3 regions of the Rhizobium favelukesii genome follow, and region 1 is predicted to be linked to each of the others. Evidence: predicted binding sites of a transcription regulator. Region 1 holds the regulator's gene; each other region holds the start of a gene.

What was found. The regulator LexA, encoded in region 1, represses DNA repair genes until DNA is damaged. The targets are predictions, from matches to a motif close to TGTTCNNNNTGTGTTCNG.
Region 2: dnaE (DNA polymerase III subunit alpha) is a predicted target of LexA. The motif match lies at 3,969-3,986, and genes of this name have one in related genera.
Region 3: LPU83_RS58445 (helicase-related protein) is a predicted target of LexA. The motif match lies at 4,819-4,836, and genes of this name have one in related genera.

Annotation. Positions count from the first base shown of each region.
Region 1 is NZ_HG916852.1:2,501,339-2,508,634, forward strand. It holds gene kdsA (3-deoxy-8-phosphooctulonate synthase) at 1-821, opposite strand, end outside; gene LPU83_RS51000 (VOC family protein) at 818-1,702, opposite strand; gene lexA (transcriptional repressor LexA) at 1,902-2,618, shown strand; gene LPU83_RS51010 (hypothetical protein) at 3,496-3,789, shown strand; gene gltA (citrate synthase) at 3,914-5,203, shown strand; gene lpxB (lipid-A-disaccharide synthase) at 5,233-6,414, opposite strand; gene LPU83_RS51025 (LpxI family protein) at 6,411-7,292, opposite strand; gene lpxA (acyl-ACP--UDP-N-acetylglucosamine O-acyltransferase) at 7,296-7,296, opposite strand, start outside.
Region 2 is NZ_HG916852.1:1,638,234-1,645,529, forward strand. It holds gene proS (proline--tRNA ligase) at 1-761, shown strand, start outside; gene LPU83_RS46570 (lipoprotein-releasing ABC transporter permease subunit) at 778-2,085, shown strand; gene LPU83_RS46575 (ABC transporter ATP-binding protein) at 2,100-2,783, shown strand; gene LPU83_RS46580 (DUF5680 domain-containing protein) at 2,784-3,248, opposite strand; gene LPU83_RS46585 (hypothetical protein) at 3,320-3,904, opposite strand; gene dnaE (DNA polymerase III subunit alpha) at 4,208-7,296, shown strand, end outside.
Region 3 is NZ_HG916852.1:4,025,937-4,033,232, forward strand. It holds gene epmA (EF-P lysine aminoacylase EpmA) at 1-570, opposite strand, end outside; gene efp (elongation factor P) at 722-1,291, shown strand; gene LPU83_RS58425 (IS4 family transposase) at 1,457-2,794, shown strand; gene LPU83_RS58430 (YMGG-like glycine zipper-containing protein) at 2,873-3,118, opposite strand; one part of gene LPU83_RS58435 (IS630 family transposase) at 3,201-3,693, shown strand; one part of gene LPU83_RS58435 (IS630 family transposase) at 3,693-4,261, shown strand; gene LPU83_RS58440 (DUF3309 family protein) at 4,326-4,481, opposite strand; gene LPU83_RS58445 (helicase-related protein) at 4,996-7,296, shown strand, end outside.

The DNA of each region.
Region 1 (7,296 bases):
AAAGCCAGCAGCTTTTCGAGTAGCCGCGGCATATCCTTCAGGCGAACCATGTTCGGCCCGTCGGACGGCGCATTGTCAGGGTCTTCGTGTGTTTCGATGAAGACGCCGGCGACGCCAACGGCAACGGCTGCCCGTGCCAGCGTCTCCACGAATTCGCGCTGGCCGCCGGTTGAGCCGCCCTGCCCGCCTGGCTGCTGCACCGAATGCGTGGCGTCAAAGATCACGGGAGCGCCCATCGCCGCCATGATCGGCAGCGAACGCATGTCCGAAACCAGCGTGTTGTAGCCGAAGGAGGCGCCACGCTCGCACAGCAGGATATTGGGGTTGCCGGTCGAGTTCAGCTTGTTGAGGACATTCTTCATGTCCCAAGGAGCAAGGAACTGGCCCTTCTTGACGTTGATGGTGCGGCCGGTCTTGGCGGCAGCGACCAGCAGGTCGGTCTGGCGGCTGAGGAAGGCCGGGATCTGCAGGATGTCGACGACGGTCGCCACCTCGGCGCACTGCTCCTCGGTGTGGATGTCAGTCAGGACCGGAAAGCCGTATTCCTTCTTGAGGTCTGCAAAGACCTCAAGCGCCGTTTCGAGGCCGATCCCACGCTGAGCCGACAGCGAGGTGCGGTTCGCCTTGTCGAAGGAGGACTTGTAGACGAGGCCGAGACCAAGCTTGTCGCAGAGTTCCTTTAGCACGCCCGCGACCATGAAGGCATGGTCACGGCTCTCCATCTGGCAGGGCCCAGCAATCAGCGACAGCTGGCCGGCATTGGAAAAGGTGACGCAGCCGGCGCCTTCGCCAACCACGACTTCGGACTTTGTCTGGCTCATCGTTTCTCCTCAAAGGCGAAGAGCGCGCCCTGCCCGGGAGCCGCCTTCACCAGAATTCGATTGTTTTTGCGCGTGTAGGTCATCCCGTTAGCAGCCAAATGCGCTTCTGTCACGGCGAGATCGCCAACCTTGAAGACGATGGCGATGCCGCGCAAGCCGCGATCGGTGGACGCTGCAGGAAGGTCGAAATAGGCATACAATCCATCGGGGGATAGAACGCTGATCCTGGCATTCGGAGCGGCGACGCTCACGCCGAAGGCGTCGTTGACAATCCCCGGGCCGTGCGCCGCTGCGCGCACGAATGATCCGAACGCCTTCGGATCTGGCGAAACCAGAGCGATCTCTGCAATCCCATGGACGCCGTTCGCGTGCACTTGCAGCGCTTTTCGATCGGCCGGCAGCGGATTGACGCGTTGACACGTGAAAAAGAAGAAATCCGGAGCCCGCAGATCCACCGCGAAAGCGAGCTTGAACGCGGCTGTGGCCTCCGAGCCATCGGGCATCTTCATCGGTCGCTCGAACTGTAGCATCTCGCCGCCATTGATCCTTTCGGAAAGGAACCGGGCGTGGTCGCGATCGGCATCTGCGGTCGCGAAGACCACGGCAGAGAATCCATCGTCCCCGCATCGAAACCGAAAGGCGCGGTCACGCGCGGTGAAGACATTCCCTTTCTTCGCCGACGCCTCGTGCAGTTCCGCGCTGGCGACCCCCAGGGGCTCTAGGTAAGTTTCGTCGGAGAAGAATATGCAGGCGTTCTCTGTTCCAAACGGATGCCGGGCATCGGGCGCGATGGTGAACCCAAGTTTTCCGAGACGTTCGCGCGCGAGTCCAATATTGGAGACCGGCAGCACGATGTGGTCCAGCGGATGTGCTTCGCTCATAGCAAACTCTCCGGAATTTGCGAAGATGTGCGCCGGGTCGCAGGACAATGCAACCCCCTTCGGCGCTTTCAGTCAAATGAACTGAGAAAACTGAACAAGTTGCGGGCAAGTTTTACGAAAATTTAGGCACTTGCGGAACACATATGGAACATATAGTGTCTGTTCTGGCTTTGTTTCACGACTCTGGGGTTCAACTTCGATGCTGACGCGTAAACAACAGGAGCTTCTTCTCTTCATTCACGAGCGAATGAAGGAGTCCGGTGTCCCCCCTTCTTTCGATGAAATGAAAGATGCCTTGGACCTCGCGTCGAAGTCAGGCATTCACCGGCTGATTACAGCGCTCGAAGAACGTGGCTTCATTCGCCGACTGCCGAATCGGGCCCGCGCCCTGGAGGTCATCAAGCTTCCGGAGGCATATAACCCGAGCTTGCAACCACGCCGCGGCTTTTCGCCGAGCGTCATCGAAGGCAGCCTCGGCAAACCGCAGCTTGTTGCGCCGCCGAAGCCGGCAGCACATGCCGACAACGGCAATTCCGCCTCGGTACCGGTTATGGGACGGATCGCCGCCGGCGTGCCGATTTCGGCAATCCAGAACAATACTCACGACATCACCGTTCCGGCCGACATGCTTGGCCCGGGCGAGCACTATGCGCTTGAGGTCAAGGGCGACTCGATGATCGAAGCCGGCATTTTCGATGGCGACACGGTGATCATTCGCAATGGCAGCACCGCAAATCCCGGCGACATCGTTGTCGCGCTCGTCGATGACGAAGAAGCGACCCTCAAGCGCTTCCGCCGGAAGGGCGCCTCCATTGCGCTCGAGGCCGCGAACCCGGCTTATGAAACGCGTATTTTTGGACCCGACCGCGTCAAGGTTCAGGGCAAGCTCGTCGGGCTCATTCGTCGTTATCATTGACGACAGGCGGCTCACCGTCAAACGTGCCGCTTCGCCAGTTGTATGCCCAATGCCGCATCCAGGGGCGGTCAAGCGTGGTAGTAGGCGGTGACACGATGGTGTTCCCTGTTCGTCTTTGCGTATCTCGGCGGCGCCAGAGCCGCGACGCAGGATTTCTCCGGTGAATAGCAGTGCGTCCGGCCGGCATTCGGTCGCACGCAGGCGAGCGGGCGTCACGACGATATCGGCGGTATCGCGCGCAGCGCCGAAGTAAGCAGGGTTTTCGACGATTGTCAGAACGTAGCTGCTATCGTGCGTGGCGGTGCACCAGGCGTTTTCAGGGAAACAAGGCGGTCTTCAGCGCCCGTCGCAGAGGCCTGCCGCAACGTATTGCGGGCATTGCGCAATTCCTCAGCCGAGAGTCTTTGAGCTTGGCCTTCGCTGTCCGCCGCCGGACAGGGGTGATATTGCATCGCCGAGGTGGAATTGATGCAGTGCCAGCGGTCACGGCGATCCCCTTCCCGACGCTCAACGCAGCCCGTGATCGTCGTGATTATACGCGCGTCCAATATGACGGTCGCCCTACTCCGTGCTTCGAACTGGGCGGAAAGCGTTCCCACGACACCAATACGCCCGCCAGCGCAAGATTTCGGATCAGTCGGCGGCGCCCCGGGGACTGCGGCCGGTGCAATCAGGGCGAACGCAACAAACCATGCCCCCAGGCGGATCATTGGCGGGTCACTTGCGAGCTCAAACCAGAGGACGGCGTCGGCCCGAGGAAGACCGGAGAAAATACGAAGAACCGCCCATGATCCATCTCCGTCGCCACAGCGCGACGAAAACACGAAGAGCAGCCGGGCGGCGCGGTCGTAAACCACGTTGCCCAGGAGACGAGTGATTGCGTGCTGAAGGCGCGCGGAGGCTTCTAAGCAGATTGAGCCCGAAGAAAAGAACGCTCTGCCATGCGAGCAAGCGCATCCGCGCCGAGGGGCCTGCCTCACAAAGTGGCTTCAACCCCGGCATGCATCTGCGCCCAAAAACAGCCGCCCTTGCAACCACAATGCAAGTTCTTCAGGCTTCAGGCAACAATAATCGATTGAAATCCGAAGGAGAATCGGAAGCCAGAAAAGCCAAGGATAATCATCAGCTTCTGCTATGCGCAGGGCTCATCGCAGGAGTGCCCAAAAGTTGATACTGCGATGCACAAAATGGCGTCACGGGAACTTGGCATTAGGCGCGCGATCATATAGCTATCGTCGACGACGCTTAACCCTATGGCGCTTTTATGGCGCCAACCGCCAGTTTGGAGGATCAGAATGACGGAACAAAGCGCAACACTGAAAATCGGTGATAAATCAGTCGATCTCGCCGTCAAGAGCGGCACGATCGGCCCTGACGTCATTGATATCGGCGCCCTGTACAAGCACACGGCTTCCTTCACGTACGATCCTGGTTTTACCTCGACCGCATCCTGTGAATCGAAAATCACCTACATCGATGGTGATGCCGGCGTACTGCTACATCGCGGTTATCCGATCGAGCAACTTGCCGAGCATGGCGACTTCCTCGAGGTCTGCTACCTGCTCCTCTATGGCGAACTGCCGACCGCTGCGCAGAAGAAGGATTTCGACTATCGCGTCACGCATCACACGATGGTGCATGAGCAGATGAGTCGGTTCTTCACGGGCTTCCGCCGCGATGCGCATCCGATGGCCGTCATGTGCGGCTGCGTCGGTGCATTGTCGGCCTTCTACCACGACTCCACCGACATCACGGATCCGCATCAGCGCATGGTCGCAAGCCTGCGCATGATCGCCAAGATGCCGACACTTGCGGCCATGGCCTACAAGTATCACGTCGGCCAGCCCTTCGTTTACCCGAAGAACGATCTCGACTACGCCTCGAACTTCCTGCGCATGTGCTTTGCTGTTCCGTGCGAAGAATATGTCGTCAATCCGGTGCTGTCCCGCGCCATGGACCGCATCTTCATCCTGCACGCCGACCACGAGCAGAATGCATCGACCTCGACGGTCCGCCTCGCCGGCTCATCGGGCGCAAACCCGTTCGCCTGCATCGCCGCCGGCATTGCCTGCCTCTGGGGCCCGGCTCACGGCGGCGCCAATGAAGCAGCGCTGAACATGCTGACCGAGATCGGCACCGTCGACCGTATTCCCGAATACATAGCCCGCGCCAAGGACAAGAACGATCCGTTCCGTCTCATGGGCTTCGGTCATCGCGTCTACAAGAACTACGATCCGCGCGCCAAGATCATGCAGAAGACGACACACGAGGTTCTCGGCGAACTCGGCGTCAAGGACGACCCTTTGCTCGAGGTAGCAATGGAACTGGAGCGTATCGCTCTCACTGATGAATACTTCATCGAAAAGAAGCTCTATCCGAATATCGACTTCTACTCCGGCATCACGCTCAAGGCTCTGGGCTTCCCCACGACCATGTTCACCGTGCTGTTTGCTCTGGCCCGCACGGTCGGCTGGATTGCACAGTGGAACGAGATGATCGAAGACCCGGAGCAGCGTATCGGCCGTCCGCGCCAGCTCTACATCGGCGAGCCACAGCGCGATTACCTGCCGGTCTCCAAGCGCTAAACCGCGACAGCAGACAGCAAAGAGCCCGGTCAGAAATGGCCGGGCTTTTTCTTTTGAAGGACGTCGAGAACGATCTCAGCCGCGTATTCTCCCGGCGGCTTTTCGGTCTGCATCCTCTGCCAGAGGGTGTCAAACCCCTCCATCATCGCCTGTCGCGGCAAGGTGTCTGCCGAAAGCTTCTCCATCCAGCGTGCAAAGCTGCCGCCTCGGACGACTTCATTGATATATTCGGGCACGACAGTGTAGTCCGTGATCAGGTTCGGAAGGGCCGCGCTCCACGTCTTGATCTTGCTGGTCATGAGCTTGATGATCCAGTCGGTCTTGTAGGCCGAAATGCAGGGAACACCGGTCAGCGCGAGCTCCAGCACGACAGTCCCGGACGCGGCCATGGCCGCATCCGCTTCAGCGAATGCCTGCCACTTCGCCTCCACCCCCGTCAGGATCTCCGGCTTGGTCGTCCAATCCTTGACGAGATCACGGATCATGGATTCGCGTCGTGGCATGGTCGGCAAAACGAAGCGCACGTCACCGTTGCGCGCCACCAGCTCGCTCACGGCATCGCCAAAATGCGGCAGCAGCTTCATGATCTCCGACGAACGCGAACCGGGCAGCAACATCACCGTCTTGCGGTCGGTTTCACTTCGCGGTTTCGTCTGCGCCCGCTGGCGTCGTGCGTCCACCAGGTTCGGATCGGCGGTCAAACGGTGACCAACGTAGATTGTCGGCGGACCACCCAGCTTGCGCATCACTTCCGGCTCGAATGGCAAGACTGCCAGCACCTGGTCGACGTACGAGAGCATGCGCTGCGCGCGGTATTCCTTCCACGCCCATACGCTTGGACAGACATAATTGACGACGGGCAGTTCAGGCAGCGCCGCGCGCACGCGCTTGGCGACCCTATGGGTGAAATCGGGACTGTCGACGATAATAAGCACATCCGGCTTTGCCGCGATGATCGCCGCCGCCGTCTCTCGAATGCGTCGAACCAGCCGCGGCAGGTTCGAAAGCACTTGCGTGATGCCCATGACCGACAGTTCGGAGAAATCGAAAAGCGAGCGCAGGCCCTGCGCGTCCAGCCCCTCGCCGCCGACGCCGATCAGCTCCACGCGACCTTGATACTGCTGCTTTAGGGCCGCGACCAGGTCCGCGCCCAGAAGATCGCCCGAAACCTCCCCAACGACGATAGCAACTTTTAGCGAAGCCTCGCTCACACTAACCCCCAGGATGGCAATCCCCTATCCAGTCCGCACACGAAAATACCAGCCTCATCCGCGGCCTTGATGACAGCGTCACGCTCAAGGATCAGCGAGCGGCCCGCTTCAACGGTCACGCCGGCCAGTCCCGCCTGGCGCAGGTTCTCGATCGTCGAAATACCGATCGATGGCAGGTCGGCGCGGATATCCTGCTGAGGCTTGCAGAGTTTCACGAGCACTCCGCGCCGGCGCGCGGAAATTCGCCCGGCCGACCGCAGGTTCGCGACACGCTCCAGCATGCTGTCCGTGCCTTCCACACCTTCGAGCGCAACGATGCGGCCGCCGACTGAAACCGACCCCTGACCAACGTCCAGCCTACCGAGCGCATCGGCCGCTTCGGCTGCACGTATTATGTCCTTCGTGTCGTCGGCGCTTGGCTGCACGGCGCCCAATGGACCGACCGATGCAAGCAGATCCGGTGCGATCTCGTGCGCGCCGACGACCCGGCGTCCATTCTCTTCAATCAAGGTGATTACCATGCGCAGCACCGTATCGTCGCCGCCAGCGAGCAGCGTACGGATCGTCGACGGCAATTTCACCAGAGTCTTCAGCGTCGGCCGGACTTCCCGCCACTCCGGGCGCCGGCGTACAGCGCCAGACATGACGACGCGGTCTATGCCGTTGCTTTCAAAGATGCGATTGAGAGCAGCGAAATCGCCGACGCCGATGACGGCGTGGTCAAAGCCTTCCCAAGAACGGTCGGCCTCGTTCTTCAGCGCAACAATGAAGGGATTCTCACCTGCTTGCCGCGCCGCGGTGGCGACATGAGACGGCAGAAGGCCACTGCCCGCGATGATTGCCAAGCGGCCTTTTGCCATGTCACCAGCGAGAGCCAAGCAT
Region 2 (7,296 bases), 860 kb from region 1:
TCGGCCTGCGCGCCATCCCGATGCGCGCCGATACCGGTCCGATTGGCGGCAATCTCAGCCACGAGTTCATCATCCTGGCCGACACCGGCGAATCCGAAGTGTTCTGCCACAAGGACTTCGTGAATTTCGATATCCCTGCGGAAGATACCGACTTTGACAGCGTCGAAGGTCTGAAGGCGGTCTTCGACAAGTGGACATCGCTTTATGCCGCGACATCGGAGATGCACGACGAAACTGCGTTCAACGCGGTTCCCGAAGGGGACCGCCTCTCCGCGCGCGGCATTGAAGTGGGCCATATCTTCTACTTCGGCACAAAGTATTCGGAGCCGATGGGCGCGAAGGTGCAGGGTCCGGATGGCAAGGAGCATACTGTCCACATGGGTTCCTACGGGATCGGCCCAACCCGCCTTGTTCCCGCCATCATCGAAGCATCGCATGACGAGAACGGAATCATCTGGCCGGCGTCCGTGGCGCCGTTCGATGCTATCGTGATCAACATGAAGGCCGGTGATGCGGCGTGCGATGCTGCCTGCGAGAAGATCTATGCGGCCCTCTCGAACGCCGGCAAGGACGTTCTCTATGACGATACGGACGACCGTGCCGGGACGAAATTCGCGACCGCCGACCTGATCGGCGTTCCACTGCAGATCGTTGCCGGCCCGCGCGCGGTCGCGAGCGGCGAAGTCGAAGTGAAGGACCGCAAGACGGGCGCTCGCGAAACGATGACCATCGACGCGGCGATCAACAAGCTCTTGGGCTGAGAAGGCGGGTGGCAGGATGGCAGATGTAGCGGTGAGCCAGCAGGGTTCCAAATCCGGCTCGGCGCCGGCCAGCCGGCCATTTTCCGCCTTCGAACGGCTTGTGGCGTGGCGCTATCTGCGTGCCCGCCGCAAGGAGGCGTTTATTTCGGTGATCGCCGGCTTTTCCTTCATCGGCATCATGCTTGGCGTTGCTACACTCATCATCGTCATGGCGGTGATGAACGGATTCCGCACGGAGCTGATCTCCCGCATTCTTGGCATCAACGGTCACATGATCGTTCAACCGGTCGATACGCCGTTCACCGACTATCCGGCGTTGACCGATAGGCTTGCTGGTGTGCCAGGCATTAAAATGGCACTGCCGCTGGTGGAGGGCCAGACGCTCGCTGCCGGGCCAAGCGGAGCCGGCACAGGTGCGCTGGTGCGTGGTATCCGACCGGAAGATTTGGACAAGGTGAAAACCGTCTCCGGCAACATCAAGTCCGGTGATCTGGTCGGCTTTGCCGCCGGGCAAGGCGTGCTGGTCGGCTCGCGCATGGCAGAACAGCTCGGACTCCAGGCGGGGGACACGATCACCTTGATGTCTCCGGAAGGTGACATTACGCCGATGGGCGTCAATCCGCGCGTGAAGTCCTACAAGGTCTCGGGTACTTTCGAGATCGGTATGTCCGAATACGACGCGACGATCATCTACATGCCGCTCGAGGAGGCGCAGCTCTATTTCAACGCCGAGGGACTGGTTCAATCCATCGAGCTCTTCGTCGACAATCCCGACGACATTGACAATATGCGGCCGAAGGTTGAGGCCGCGGCCGGTCGTCAGATCGCGATTTCCGATTGGCGCCAACGCAACCAGACCTTCTTCTCGGCCCTGCAGGTCGAACGCAACGTCATGTTCATGATCCTGACGCTCATCGTGCTCGTTGCTGCGCTCAACATCATTTCCGGCCTCATCATGCTGGTGAAGGACAAGGGCAGCGATATCGCCATCCTGCGCACGATGGGCGCGAGTTCCGGCGCGATCATGCGCATCTTCTTCATGACGGGCGCCGCCATTGGTGTCGTTGGCACGCTGGCCGGTGTCCTGCTCGGCGTTCTCGTCTGCGTCAACATCGAGGAGATCCGCGAGTTTTTCTCGTGGGTTTCCGGCACGGTGCTGTTTGATCCGCAGCTTTATTTCCTCAGCCAGCTGCCTGCCGAAATGAGCTTCAGCGAAACGCTGTCGGTCGTGATCATGGCCCTGACGCTGTCCTTCATCGCGACGATCTTCCCGGCATGGCGAGCCTCCAAGCTCGATCCCGTGCAGGCCCTGCGCTACGAATAAGGAATGCCCTGTTCATGAAACGGAATACCGTTCTCAAGCTTTCCGGCGTCGAGCGCCACTACGGCCAGGGCGAGACGCTGCTCTCGATCCTCAAGGGTGCGGATTTTACGTTGAACAGCGGTGAAATCGTAGCCCTCGTCGCGCCATCAGGCACGGGAAAATCGACGCTGCTGCATGTTGCCGGCCTGCTTGAGCATCCCGATGGCGGCGAGGTGACGATTAATGGCAATGCCTGCGACGGCTTGCCGGACGACAAGCGCACCACGATCCGCCGCAATGAAATCGGCTTCGTCTACCAGTTTCATCATCTGCTGCCGGAATTCTCCGCGATCGAGAACATCATGATGCCGCAGATGATCGCCGGCCTGCCGCGCAAGGAAGCAAAGGAGCGGGCGGGCCAGTTGCTCGACTACATGCGGATTGGCCATCGTGGCGCGCATCGCCCCGGGGAACTTTCCGGGGGCGAACAACAGCGCGTGGCGATTGCCCGCGCCGTCGCCAATGCGCCGAGCCTGCTTCTGGCGGACGAGCCCACAGGCAATCTCGATCCTGAAACCGCAAGCTATGTCTTTGACGCGTTAGAAGCACTGGTGCGCCAATCTGGCCTGGCGGCGCTGATCGCGACCCACAATCACGAACTCGCCGGCCGCATGGACCGGCGCGTCACGATCGCCGACGGCAAGGTCGTGGATTTCTGATCAGCGGTGGATGAGACCGCCACGGTAGTCCAATTCGTAGGCCCTGCGCTCGTTCACGACGATAACTTCGCGGCCGCTGAAATGGCTGCAGTCGCCCGTGCTTTGATCGGCATAGAAACCGAAGGCATGCTCGAATTCCATGCCCCCGAGAAAGCGTCGGTACTCGGCATACATTTTCGACAGCGCAGCCTTGATGACGGTCCCGGCCCGTTCTCCATCAATCAGCGCATGCTCGACGATGCGTCCGAAGTAGTTCATCGCCCAGATCGGCTCGCCATCCAGCCAGACCACTTCCTGCCCGGCGAAATCGGTTCCGCCGAAATAGCTGTCGAGATAGCGCCACCCGCCGCGCTGATAGCCGATGTCGTGCGATCCCGTCCGGCAGGCCGGCGAAGGAGTTCCGCCGCCGACATAGGTGTTGGCCTTCGCCTCGACGATAAAACTGTTCAATGCAGCAATATTCATGGCCTGTCGCCTCCCGCTCGGCAGCGTCTCAACAACGGTGCCAATTGTAAAAAACAAAATAAGAACGAAAGCTATTGCCCGCAGATCGATTGCCCAGTGTCGTCGTTCCACTGGGCGATCGGGATGACACGGGGCTCGGTTTTGACGTCCTTGCCATTCTTCTGCAACTTGCCAGCCAAGGCGTTGTAGTCGCAGGAGCTGCCGGCGTTGGGGTCGAGCGTGTCGTAGTGATTGTAAGTGTAACCGGCCACGACGAACTGCTTGTTGCGATAGGCGACCGTCAGCGTTTGGTCCCAGCGATCGCGGCCGATGGCGCTGTTTTGCGAGTGTATCGCGATCGAGGACTTGCCGACGGCTTTCAACGACGGCTCCTGGCCGAAGACCCCATCAGCACTGGTGCTGCCCCAAATCTTGTTTGGCGCGCTCAGCGAAAGTCGCAGGAGTTCGTGGTCGCTGTCGCGAAGATAGATGTAGATGCTGATTTGATCATCGTTGGCTTTGTCTACTGGAGCAACAAACATTGCAAGATCCACCCGCCCGTCGCCATCCCAATCGCCCGTCGCCGCGTCGACGATGCGTGCAGGATCAATCTGCTCGGCTCGGGCGGTAAACGCCGTGGATAGAGCCAGTCCAGCAATTAATACAAACTTAAACATGCTTTTCTCCATCGCCATGCGGCCAGCAGAGCGGAAAAGAATCCTGTTGACAATAGAACAATAGCAGAACAAATTAAAAACATAAGAGAACAGGAGAGCCAAATGACTGACATGATCCGTGATATCGCAGCATTCACCTCCATCGCAATGTTCGTTGCCAGCTTCTCGCTGATCTGCATGGCGATGTGAGAATTCCGGGGACCGCATGGCTGCCATGCGGTCCAAACGCACTCCCTTCTCTGGACATCGACCCCTCAATGCTGAGAATACACCCGATTGATTCAGGTGATCGGAAGGCATGTCATGGCGGGTGCGGAGAAAGACGCGGCGAGCGGTTTTATCGGCGGTACGCCGGGCTTTGTTCACCTTCGTGTCCACTCGGCTTATTCGCTGCTCGAGGGCGCGCTGCCGCTTAAGAAGATCCTCTACAAGGCATCGAGCGACAGCCAGCCGGCGATCGCGATCACCGACACCAACAATCTGTTTGTCGCCCTCGAATTCTCACAGAAGGCGATGGATGAAGGTCTGCAGCCGATCATCGGCTGCCAGGTCTCGATCGACATGGAAGACGGCCTTGAGACGGAGCGGCGCGGCGGACAGCAGGCGCTCGTCAAGCTCCCGTCCTTGGTGCTGCTGGCCGCCACCGACGCCGGGTACGAGCGACTGGTGGATCTCGTCAGTCGGGCCTATCTCGGCGGTGAGGGCAACGGTCAGTCGATCCACATTCGTGCCTCCTGGCTCGATGAGATCGGAGCGGACGGCCTGATCGCCTTGACAGGTGCCTTGACGGGGCCGATCGATATGGCGTTGAAGGACGGGCACGCAGCGCAGGCAGAAGCACGCCTCCTGCTGCTGAAGCGCCATTTCAGCGACCGTCTCTATGTCGAACTGCAGCGTCACGGCACCTATGACAAGCGCCATGAACAGAAGGTCGTGGGCCTTGCCTATCAGCACGATCTGCCGCTGGTCGCCACCAATGAAGCGTTCTTCCCGACCCGTGACGACTATGATGCGCACGACGCGTTGATGGCGGTGGCCCACAATGCCATCGTCTCTGACGACACGCGGTTCCGCCTGACGCCGGATCACTACCTCAAGAGCCGCGCCGAAATGGCGAAGCTGTTTGCGGATCTGCCGGAAGCGCTGGAAAACACCATCGAGATAGCCCGCCGCTGCTCGTTCATCCTCAAGACGCGCAAGCCGATCCTGCCGCGCTTCACGGGCGCCACGACCGATCCCGAGGAAGCGGAACGCGAAGAGGCGCTCGAACTGCGCCGGCAGGCGGAGGAAGGGCTGGACAATCGCCTCGCCACGCTCGGCATGTCGCCTGGTTACGAGGAGAAGGAATACCGCGATCGGCTGGAGTTCGAGCTCAGCGTTATCGAACGCATGAAGTTCCCTGGCTACTTCCTGATCGTTGCTGATTTCATCAAATGGGCAAAGCAGCATGATATTCCCGTCGGCCCGGGCCGTGGTTCGGGTGCTGGGTCGCTGGTCGCCTATGCCCTGACGATCACCGACGTCGATCCGCTGCGTTTCTCGCTGCTCTTCGAACGCTTCCTCAACCCGGAACGCGTCTCGATGCCCGACTTCGACATCGACTTCTGCCAGGATCGCCGCGAAGAGGTGATCCGCTACGTCCAGCGCAAATACGGCCGCGAGCAGGTCGCGCAGATCATCACCTTCGGTTCGCTGCAGGCTCGCGCCGCATTGCGAGATGTCGGCCGTGTGCTGGAAATGCCGTACGGACAGGTCGACAAGATCTGCAAGCTGGTTCCCAACAACCCGGCCAACCCGACGCCGCTCTCGAAGGCGATCGAGGAAGAGCCGAAGCTGCAGGAAGAGGCCGACAAGGAGCCTGTCGTCGCGCGCCTGCTCGACATTGCCCAAAAGATCGAGGGCCTATACCGCCACGCCTCCACCCACGCCGCCGGTATCGTCATCGGCGACCGCCCGCTGTCGAAGCTGGTGCCGATGTATCGCGATCCGCGCTCCGACATGCCCGTCACCCAGTTCAACATGAAGTGGGTCGAGCAGGCCGGCCTCGTCAAGTTCGACTTCCTCGGGTTGAAGACGCTGACGGTGCTGAAGGTAGCGGTCGATTTCGTCGCCAAACGCGGCATCAATGTCGACCTGGCCTCGATACCGCTCGACGACAAGAAGACTTACGAGATGCTCTCGCGGGGCGAAACGGTCGGCGTGTTCCAGGTGGAAAGTGCGGGCATGCGCAAGGCACTGATCGGCATGAAGCCGGACTGCATCGAGGATATCATCGCGCTTGTGGCACTTTATCGCCCAGGCCCGATGGAGAACATCCCGACATACAACGCCCGCAAACACGGCGAGGAAGAAGTCGAGTCGATCCATCCGACGATCGACTATCTGCTGAAGGAGACGCAAGGGGTTATCGTCTACCAGGAGCAGGTGATGCAGATCGCCCAGGTCCTGTCCGGCTACTCGCTCGGCGAAGCCGACCTTCTGCGCCGCGCCATGGGTAAGAAGATCAAGGCGGAGATGGACCAGCAGCGCGAGCGCTTCGTCGACGGTGCCGTGAAGAACGGCGTGTCGAAGCCGCAGGCTGACAACATCTTCGAACTACTCGCCAAGTTCGCGAACTACGGCTTCAACAAGTCGCACGCCGCCGCCTACGCGATCGTCTCCTATCAGACTGCCTATATGAAGGCGCATTATCCGGTCGAGTTCCTTGCCGCGTCGATGACGCTCGATATGTCGAACACCGAAAAGGTCAACGACTTCCGCCAGGACGCCAAGCGCCTCGAGATCGAGGTGATCCCGCCCTCGGTGCAGACCTCGTTCCGTCATTTCGAGACTGGCGACAACAGGATCTACTATGCGCTGGCAGCGCTGAAGGGTGTCGGCGAATCGGCCGTCGATCATATCGTGGAGGTCCGCGGCGACACGCCGTTCGCAAGCCTTGAAGATTTCTGCCTGCGCATCGACCCGCGGCAGGTGAACCGTCGCGTGCTGGAAAGCCTGATCTTCGCCGGTGCCTTCGATTGCTTCGGGCTCGATCGCGCGCAACTGGCAGGCGGTCTCGATCGCATCATGGGTTATGCCCAGCGTGCACAGGAAAACAAGCTGAGCGGCCAGTCGGATATCTTCGGCAGCGCTCTTTCGTCGGGCCCCGAGAAAATCTCGCTGCCGCCGTTTTCGCCGTGGCTGGCCTCCGAGAAGCTGCTCAAGGAGTTCCAGGTCCTTGGCTTCTATTTGACCGCGCATCCGCTCGATAGCTACCAGAACATTCTGCAGAAGATGCGCGTGCAGACCTTCGCCGAGTTTTCGGCGGCAGTGAAGCAGGGAGCGAGCAACGGCCGCCTTGCAGGGACGGTCATTTCCAAGCAGGAGCGCAAGACGAGGACCGGCAACAAGAT
Region 3 (7,296 bases), 1.5 Mb from region 1:
CGCAACGGACGCCAGGAGATCTATACCCGCATAGCGGTCGAAAGCTGCGGCAACGCTTATCCGGTCCGGCCCCGCGAACGGATCGCACTCGCTACCTCGATAGGTCAGGCGTCTCGTCTTCGTGGTTTCTGCAGCAAGCGCCAGAATGCGAACGCAGTCCATCATCAGGCTCTCGTAGCTTTCGTCCACACGATACCATTCAAGCATCGTGAATTCCGGATGATGCAACGGACCGCGCTCGCGATTGCGGTAGACGTGCGCGAAGCAGGCGATGCGCTGCTCTCCGGCCGAAAGCAATTTCTTGCAGGCAAACTCAGGCGAGGTATGCAGATAAAGCGACGCCGCCTTCTGACCGTCGGTCGTCAATGCTTCGGTGGCAAACGCATGAAGATGCGCCTCGTTGCCTGGCGACACCTGCAGCGTGGCGGTGTCGACTTCCAGAAAATCCTCGCTCAGGAAGTAGCCACGCAGTGCAGACTGGATCGCATTCCGCCCAATCAGGAACGGGCGACGGTCCAAATGCACGCTCGGCGTCCACCACGGCGATACTTTGGCGATCGAGGGCTTCATCGGCATTGTCCTGACCGACCTAGCCAACGCTGGGGCTGGCTATTTGCCGGATTTTAGGTTAGTTGCGCCCCAAAAGAACAATCAATTGCGTCTTTGAGGCTGTATCGACAGTCCTCTACGACGCCAAAAGCCGAGTTACAAGGAAGTCTTAATGGTCAAGGTCATCGCCTCTTCCGTCCGCAAGGGCAACGTTCTCGACGTGGATGGTAAGCTCTACGTCGTTCTGACTGCCCAGAACTTCCATCCGGGCAAGGGCACGCCGGTTACCCAGGTCGACATGCGTCGTATCGTCGACGGCGTTAAGGTCGCTGAGCGCTGGCGTACGACCGAACAGGTCGAGCGCGCCTTCGTCGAAGACGTGAATTTCCAGTATCTTTACGAAGATGGTGAAGGATTCCACTTCATGAACCCGGCGACCTACGATCAGGTGGTCGTGAACGATGAAACGATGGGCGATCAGAAGGCCTATCTGCAGGAAGGCATGACCTGCATCCTGTCGATCCACGAAGGCGTTCCGCTTGCGCTCGAGCTGCCGCGCCATGTGACCCTCGAAATTACGGAAACCGAACCGGTCGTTAAGGGCCAGACGGCTTCTTCCTCCTACAAGCCGGCAATGCTGTCGAACGGCGTGCGCACCATGGTGCCGCCGCATATCAACGCCGGCACACGCGTGGTTATCGCCACGGAAGACAATTCCTACGTCGAGCGCGCAAAGGACTGATCGTCCGCCTCATGCGCTGAGAAAACTAAGGCCGCATCGGAAACGACGCGGCCTTTTTCTTGTCAGCAGTTACGGTCATATCGCGACTGCCGTTCAAACAAAAAGCGCCGATCAGGTCGTAATGCAGTTCACTTAGTGAGCTGCGGGCAAGTTTGATGGTTCGGGATGGGGATTCGTTTTCCCATCCTGTTTTTGTTTGTGATGTCACGCACCCTTGGACATTCGGCCGAATTATCGGCTCTTTCGCAGGCGATCGACCCGGACTGGATCGCTCAGGCTCTCGCCACGACAGGCAAGGCGAGCATCCGCAAGCGCAAGCTGCCAGCCGAGCAGGTCGTCTGGCTGGTGATTGCGTTGGCCCTTTATCGTCATCAGTCAATCCCGGAGGTGGTGGCCCATCTTGATCTGGTTTTGCCCGATGAGGTCAACGCGGATATTGCCAAGAGCGCGTTGACACAGGCACGGCAGCGCTTGGGTCAGGCACCGTTGGCGCAGTTGTTTGCAATGAGTGCATCATGCTGGGATGAACGCCACCAATCCGGGCGTGCCTGGCGGGGTCTTTGTCGTTATGCCGTGGACGGCAGCACGCTGCGGACGTCCGACAGCCCGGAGAACCGGGCGCATTTTGGAGCGCAGGCCTACGCGTCTGGCGTTGTCGCAAGCTATCCGCAATTGCGGCTGCTGACGCTGACGGCGCTGGCGACGCATCTGGTGCGTGATGCGGTGTTCGGAGCCTATGGCACAAACGAGATGCTCTATGCCAAAAGCCTGCTCGACCGGGTTCCGGACCATTCGCTGACGGTCTTCGACAAGGGCTTCTTCAGTGCCAGCCTTCTCTTGCAATTGCAGACGAAGGGACATGAGCGTCACTGGCTGATTCCGGCCAAAGCCAACAGCACATGGGAACGACTGGATCCGCACCCCACCGATTATCGGGTGCGCATGAAGGTCTCGCCCCAGGCGCGGCAGGCAGAACCGGACTTGCCGGCCTTCTGGGAGGTCAGGGCCATCGAGACGACCACCAGCCATGGCAAAAAGCGCATATTGTTGACATCGCTGATGGACAGACAAACTTATCCGGCAAGCGAAATCGTCCATCAGTATGAAGAGCGATGGCGCATCGAGACAAGTTATCGCGAACTCAAGCAGGAGCTTCTCGGTAGCGAACTGACCCTGCGAAGCGGCACGCCGGAGACTGTCTATCAGGAGGTCTGGGGCGCGTTGCTGGCCTACAATCTGGTGCGGCTCGAAATGGCAGAGGTCGCGACCGAAGCCCAAGTCGAGCCAACCCGACTAAGCTTTATCACAGCCCTGCATTACCTGCGTCACGAATGGGGATGGATGGCGATCGAAGCACCCGGCAAAATCCCCGCCCACCTCACCAGATTGAGAAACAGATTGGCAGACTTGCTGCTGACAGAAAAACGGGGGCGATCATGCCCCCGTGTCGTCAAAAAACTGCCTGCCAGATACCCGATAAGAGCCGTAAGCAAACCTAAGTGAACTGCATTACCGATCAGGTCGGCGCTTTTTTCTTAAGGTAACGAAGTTAGGTCGCAAGCTACCTCAGTCGGCCCCGCCCTAGTAGCGCGGGCAACGTGCTTCGTAGCGGCGGCCGTATCGGTCCCTGTAGACGCAGTAGCCACGACGCTCAACGGACTGGCCGATCAATGCGCCAGCGAGACCACCGGCTACGGCACCGATTGCTGCGCCGCCCCAGCTGTGGCTAACAGCACCACCAATAATGGCGCCGCTGCCTGCACCGATCGCGGTGCCTTGTTCAGTCGCCGTGCAAGAAGCAAGCGCGCCAACAAGCGCGCCAATAATACCAGCGAGCGCAGAGTGCGACTCACTTGGGATTCCCGAATCGGTGAAAATCTGAATCCATGGGGCAAACGGGAGGTTTGCAATGGGTTCGGCGATTGCATTGCGCGATGATTTTGATGGTCCTGCTCTGCGGCAGTTCGCGAAAGGGACCAAGGATGCCGCTCAAGCGCGGCGGCTTCTGGCGTTGGCGGAAATTTATGACGGCGGCTCGCGTACAGATGCGGCCCGGATCGGGGGCGTGACCTTGCAGATTGTTCGCGACTGGGTCGTTCGTTTCAATGAGCACGGGTCGGCCGGGCTCCTCAACGGCAAGGCTCCCGGCAATCGGCCCAAGCTGAATGATGATCAGCGCCAGGCCTTGGCCAAGATTGTAGAGCGTGGTCCGATCCCGGCTATCCACGGTGTCGTTCGGTGGCGGCGCAAGGATCTGGTCCAATGGATCTTCCAGGAATTCCGGATCTCGATGGACGAGACCACGGTTGGTCGCGAATTGAAGGCTCTCGGCTTTGCCAAGCTGTCTGCCCGGCCGCGCCACTACGCCCAGAATGAACCCGAAGTGGACGCTTTTAAAAAGAGTTCCCTGCCGCATTGGCAGCCATCAGAAGCAGCCTCCCGAAGAATACCGAGATCGAACTCTGGTGGGCCGACGAGGCGCGCATAGGTCAGAAAAACAAGATCACCCGCCGATGGGCTCGCCGTGGCACCCGACCTTCAGCGCCGCTGGATCAACGGACGATGTGGGCGTACATCTTCGGTGCCATCTGCCCCAAGAAAGGTAAGGGCGCGGGCCTCGTATTGCCCTATTGCGATACCGACGCCATGAATCAACATCTGCTGGAAATCAGCCAGGCAGTCGATGACGGCGCTCACGCGGTCCTCATCCTCGATCAAGCCGGATGGCACGTCACGCCGAAGCTCAGCGTCCCTGACAACATCACATTGCTGTTCTTGCCGCCGCGTTCGCCTGAATTGAACCCTGTCGAAAACGTCTGGCAGTTTATGAGGGACAACTGGCTGTCGAACCGCATCTTCACAGACTACGAGGACATCGTCGCTCACTGCTGTGCCGCCTGGAACAAACTCGTCGCGCAACCCTGGAAGATAATGTCCATTGGACTGCGCGAGTGGGCGCATCGGTTTTGATCAATGCATGTTGGTATAAGAACAAGCTTTTTCATCATGAGATAACTCCCAATTTTTTCGTCGCTTAGATGCGACCCATTAGCACAAGGATAATAATAATAACGAGAACTAGTCCCAAACCGCCGGAAGGTCCATAGCCCCATCCACGGCTATAACCCCAATTTGGTAAGGCGCCGATCAAAAGCAGAATAAGGATGATGAGAAGGATCGTGCCAAGCATGGTTCAAGTCCTCGACCTCATTGCACTCGGAATGGACGAGAAACACGCATCACTGATTTTTGTTCCATACGTATCAAATCTTCCGCTTTGACGGTAAAACCACCCGATCAAGCCTGATTTTCGGTCTCTCCGCGTAACGCAACACCAACGCGAAAAGCCTCAGCCAGAAGTCGCCCGGCAATTTCCGGTAAAAGCGGTTAACAAGCCGAATCCAACCCGCCCACGCGTATGACGCGAATTTCACGATTCAGCATCTTGTGGTAAAAAGCGATTCAAAATCAATACTTAGCCGTGAACAAACACTGAATCAGCCGGAGTCAGCGATTCGTCTCCGATTCGTTCTCAAGCTGTTCCGAATCGGAAAACGAGCAATCTGCAAGCTATTCGCGCAATAGAAAACCGCGGAGTAAATTCAAATCAGCCCTTGCGTTTGAGACAACGGCTGTCCATGTGTTGTGTGCTTCGGAGAGGAGCTGACTTGATCTGGGGCACCCCCGCCTCATCTGCCAGGACCATGACACTGACATCGCAGCCGATGATACTGAGTGGGCGCGGAGTAACCGCGGTGCTCGGGCCAACAAATACCGGCAAGACGCATTATGCCATCGAGCGCATGGTTGCCCACGGCACCGGCGTGATCGGGCTGCCGTTGCGGCTGCTGGCACGCGAGGTCTACACACGCGTCGCCGAAAAGGTCGGAATCCAGAATGTTGCGCTGGTAACGGGCGAGGAGAAGATATCGCCTCCCAACGCCCGCTTTTCGGTCTGTACCGTCGAGGCAATGCCGCGCGAGACCAAGGCAGCTTTCGTCGCCATCGATGAAGTTCAGCTTGCCGGCGATCTGGAGCGCGGGCACATCTTCACGGACCGTATCCTGCATCTGCGTGGCCGCGACGAAACGCTGTTGCTCGGCGCCGGCACGATGCGCCCAATTCTGCAACAACTTCTCCCCGGAATCACCGTGGTCGAGCGACCCCGGCTTTCTCACCTGTTCTACGCTGGACAGAAGAAGACCACCCGCCTGCCGCAGCGCTCGGCAATTGTCGCTTTCTCTGCGGACGAAGTCTATGCGATCGCTGAGTTGATCCGCAGACAGCGTGGCGGGGCGGCCGTGGTTCTTGGAGCCCTCAGTCCGCGCACCCGCAATGCGCAGGTGGCGCTTTATCAGGCCGGGGATGTGGAATATCTGGTCGCGACGGATGCGATCGGCATGGGTCTCAATCTCGATGTCGATCATGTCGCCTTCGCGCAGGATCGCAAATTCGACGGCTATCAGTTCCGCAACCTCAACCCTGCCGAACTCGGGCAGATTGCCGGTCGCGCAGGCCGCCATGTTCGCGACGGAACATTTGGCGTCACCGGCCAAGTGGATCCTTTTGATGAGGAATTGGTCGAACGCATCGAAGGTCATGAGTTCGACAATGTAAAAGTGCTGCAGTGGCGCACAAAGAACCTCGATTTCGCTTCCATTCATGCGCTGCGGGCGAGCCTTGAAACCGGCCCTACCGTTTCCGGCCTGACACGCGCTCTGCCCGCCGTCGACCAGCAAGCGCTGGAACACCTGTCGCGTTACCCGGAAATCATTGACCTTGCTGACAATCCGGCGCGGGTCGAGAAGTTGTGGGAGGCGTGCGCGCTGCCGGACTACCGGCGCATTGCCCCGGCCCAACACGCCGATCTCATCTCCACCCTCTTTTCCGATCTCGTGCGCTATGGCACGGTAAACGAGGACTTCCTTGCCGAGCAGGTACATCGTGCGGATCGAACAGACGGTGAAATTGACACGCTTTCGGCGCGAATCGCGCAGATAAGGACTTGGACCTATGTGTCGAATCGGCCCAATTGGCTTGCCGATCCGACACACTGGCAGGAAAAGACGCGGGAAATCGAAGATCGATTGTCCGATGCGTTACATGAAAGGTTGACGAAACGCTTTGTTGATCGCAGGACATCTGTGCTCATGAAGCGCCTGAGAGAGAATGCGATGCTGGAAGCTGAAATCAGTGTAAATGGCGATGTCTTCGTTGAAGGACATCATGTGGGGCAACTGTCGGGATTCCGGTTCACGCCCATTTCGGGAGCGGATGGACCGGACGCTAAGGCTGTTCAGTCTGCTTCGCAAAAGGCGCTCGCTCTGGAATTCGAGGCACGTGCTGCTCGCCTCCATGCGGCCGGCAATGGCGATCTCGCGATCGGCTCCGACGGTTCGATCCGCTGGTTGGGCGATCCGGTGGCACGTCTGGCGGGCAGCGATCATGTGATGCGCCCGCGCGTCATTATTCTCGCCGACGAGCAATTGACCGGCAATGCGCGCGACCACGTGGCCGCTCGGGTCGAGCGCTTTGTGAATCATCATATCAGCACGGTTCTGAAGCCGCTTGACGATCTGTCCCGCGCAGAGGATCTGCAGGGCCTGGCGAAGGGCCTGGCGTTTCAGCTCGTCGAGAACCTCGGTGTTCTGTTCCGGCGCGACGTAACCGAAGAGGTAAAGTCCCTGGATCAGGATGCGCGCGCCTCCATGCGCCGCTATGGCGTTCGCTTCGGCGCCTACCATATCTTCGTTCCCGCTCTTCTGAAGCCCGCGCCGGCGGAGCTCATCACCCTCCTCTGGGCGCTGAAGAATGACGGTCTCGACAAGCCCGGGTATGGCGATCTCATTCCTGTGCTTGCTGCGGGCCGCACTTCGGTCGTGACCGATCCGGGTTTCGAGCGCACGTTCTACAAGCTGGCCGGCTTCCGGTTCCTTGGCAAACGCGCAGTTCGTATCGATATCCTGGAGCGCCTGGCGGATATCATTCGCCCGCTGCTTCAATGG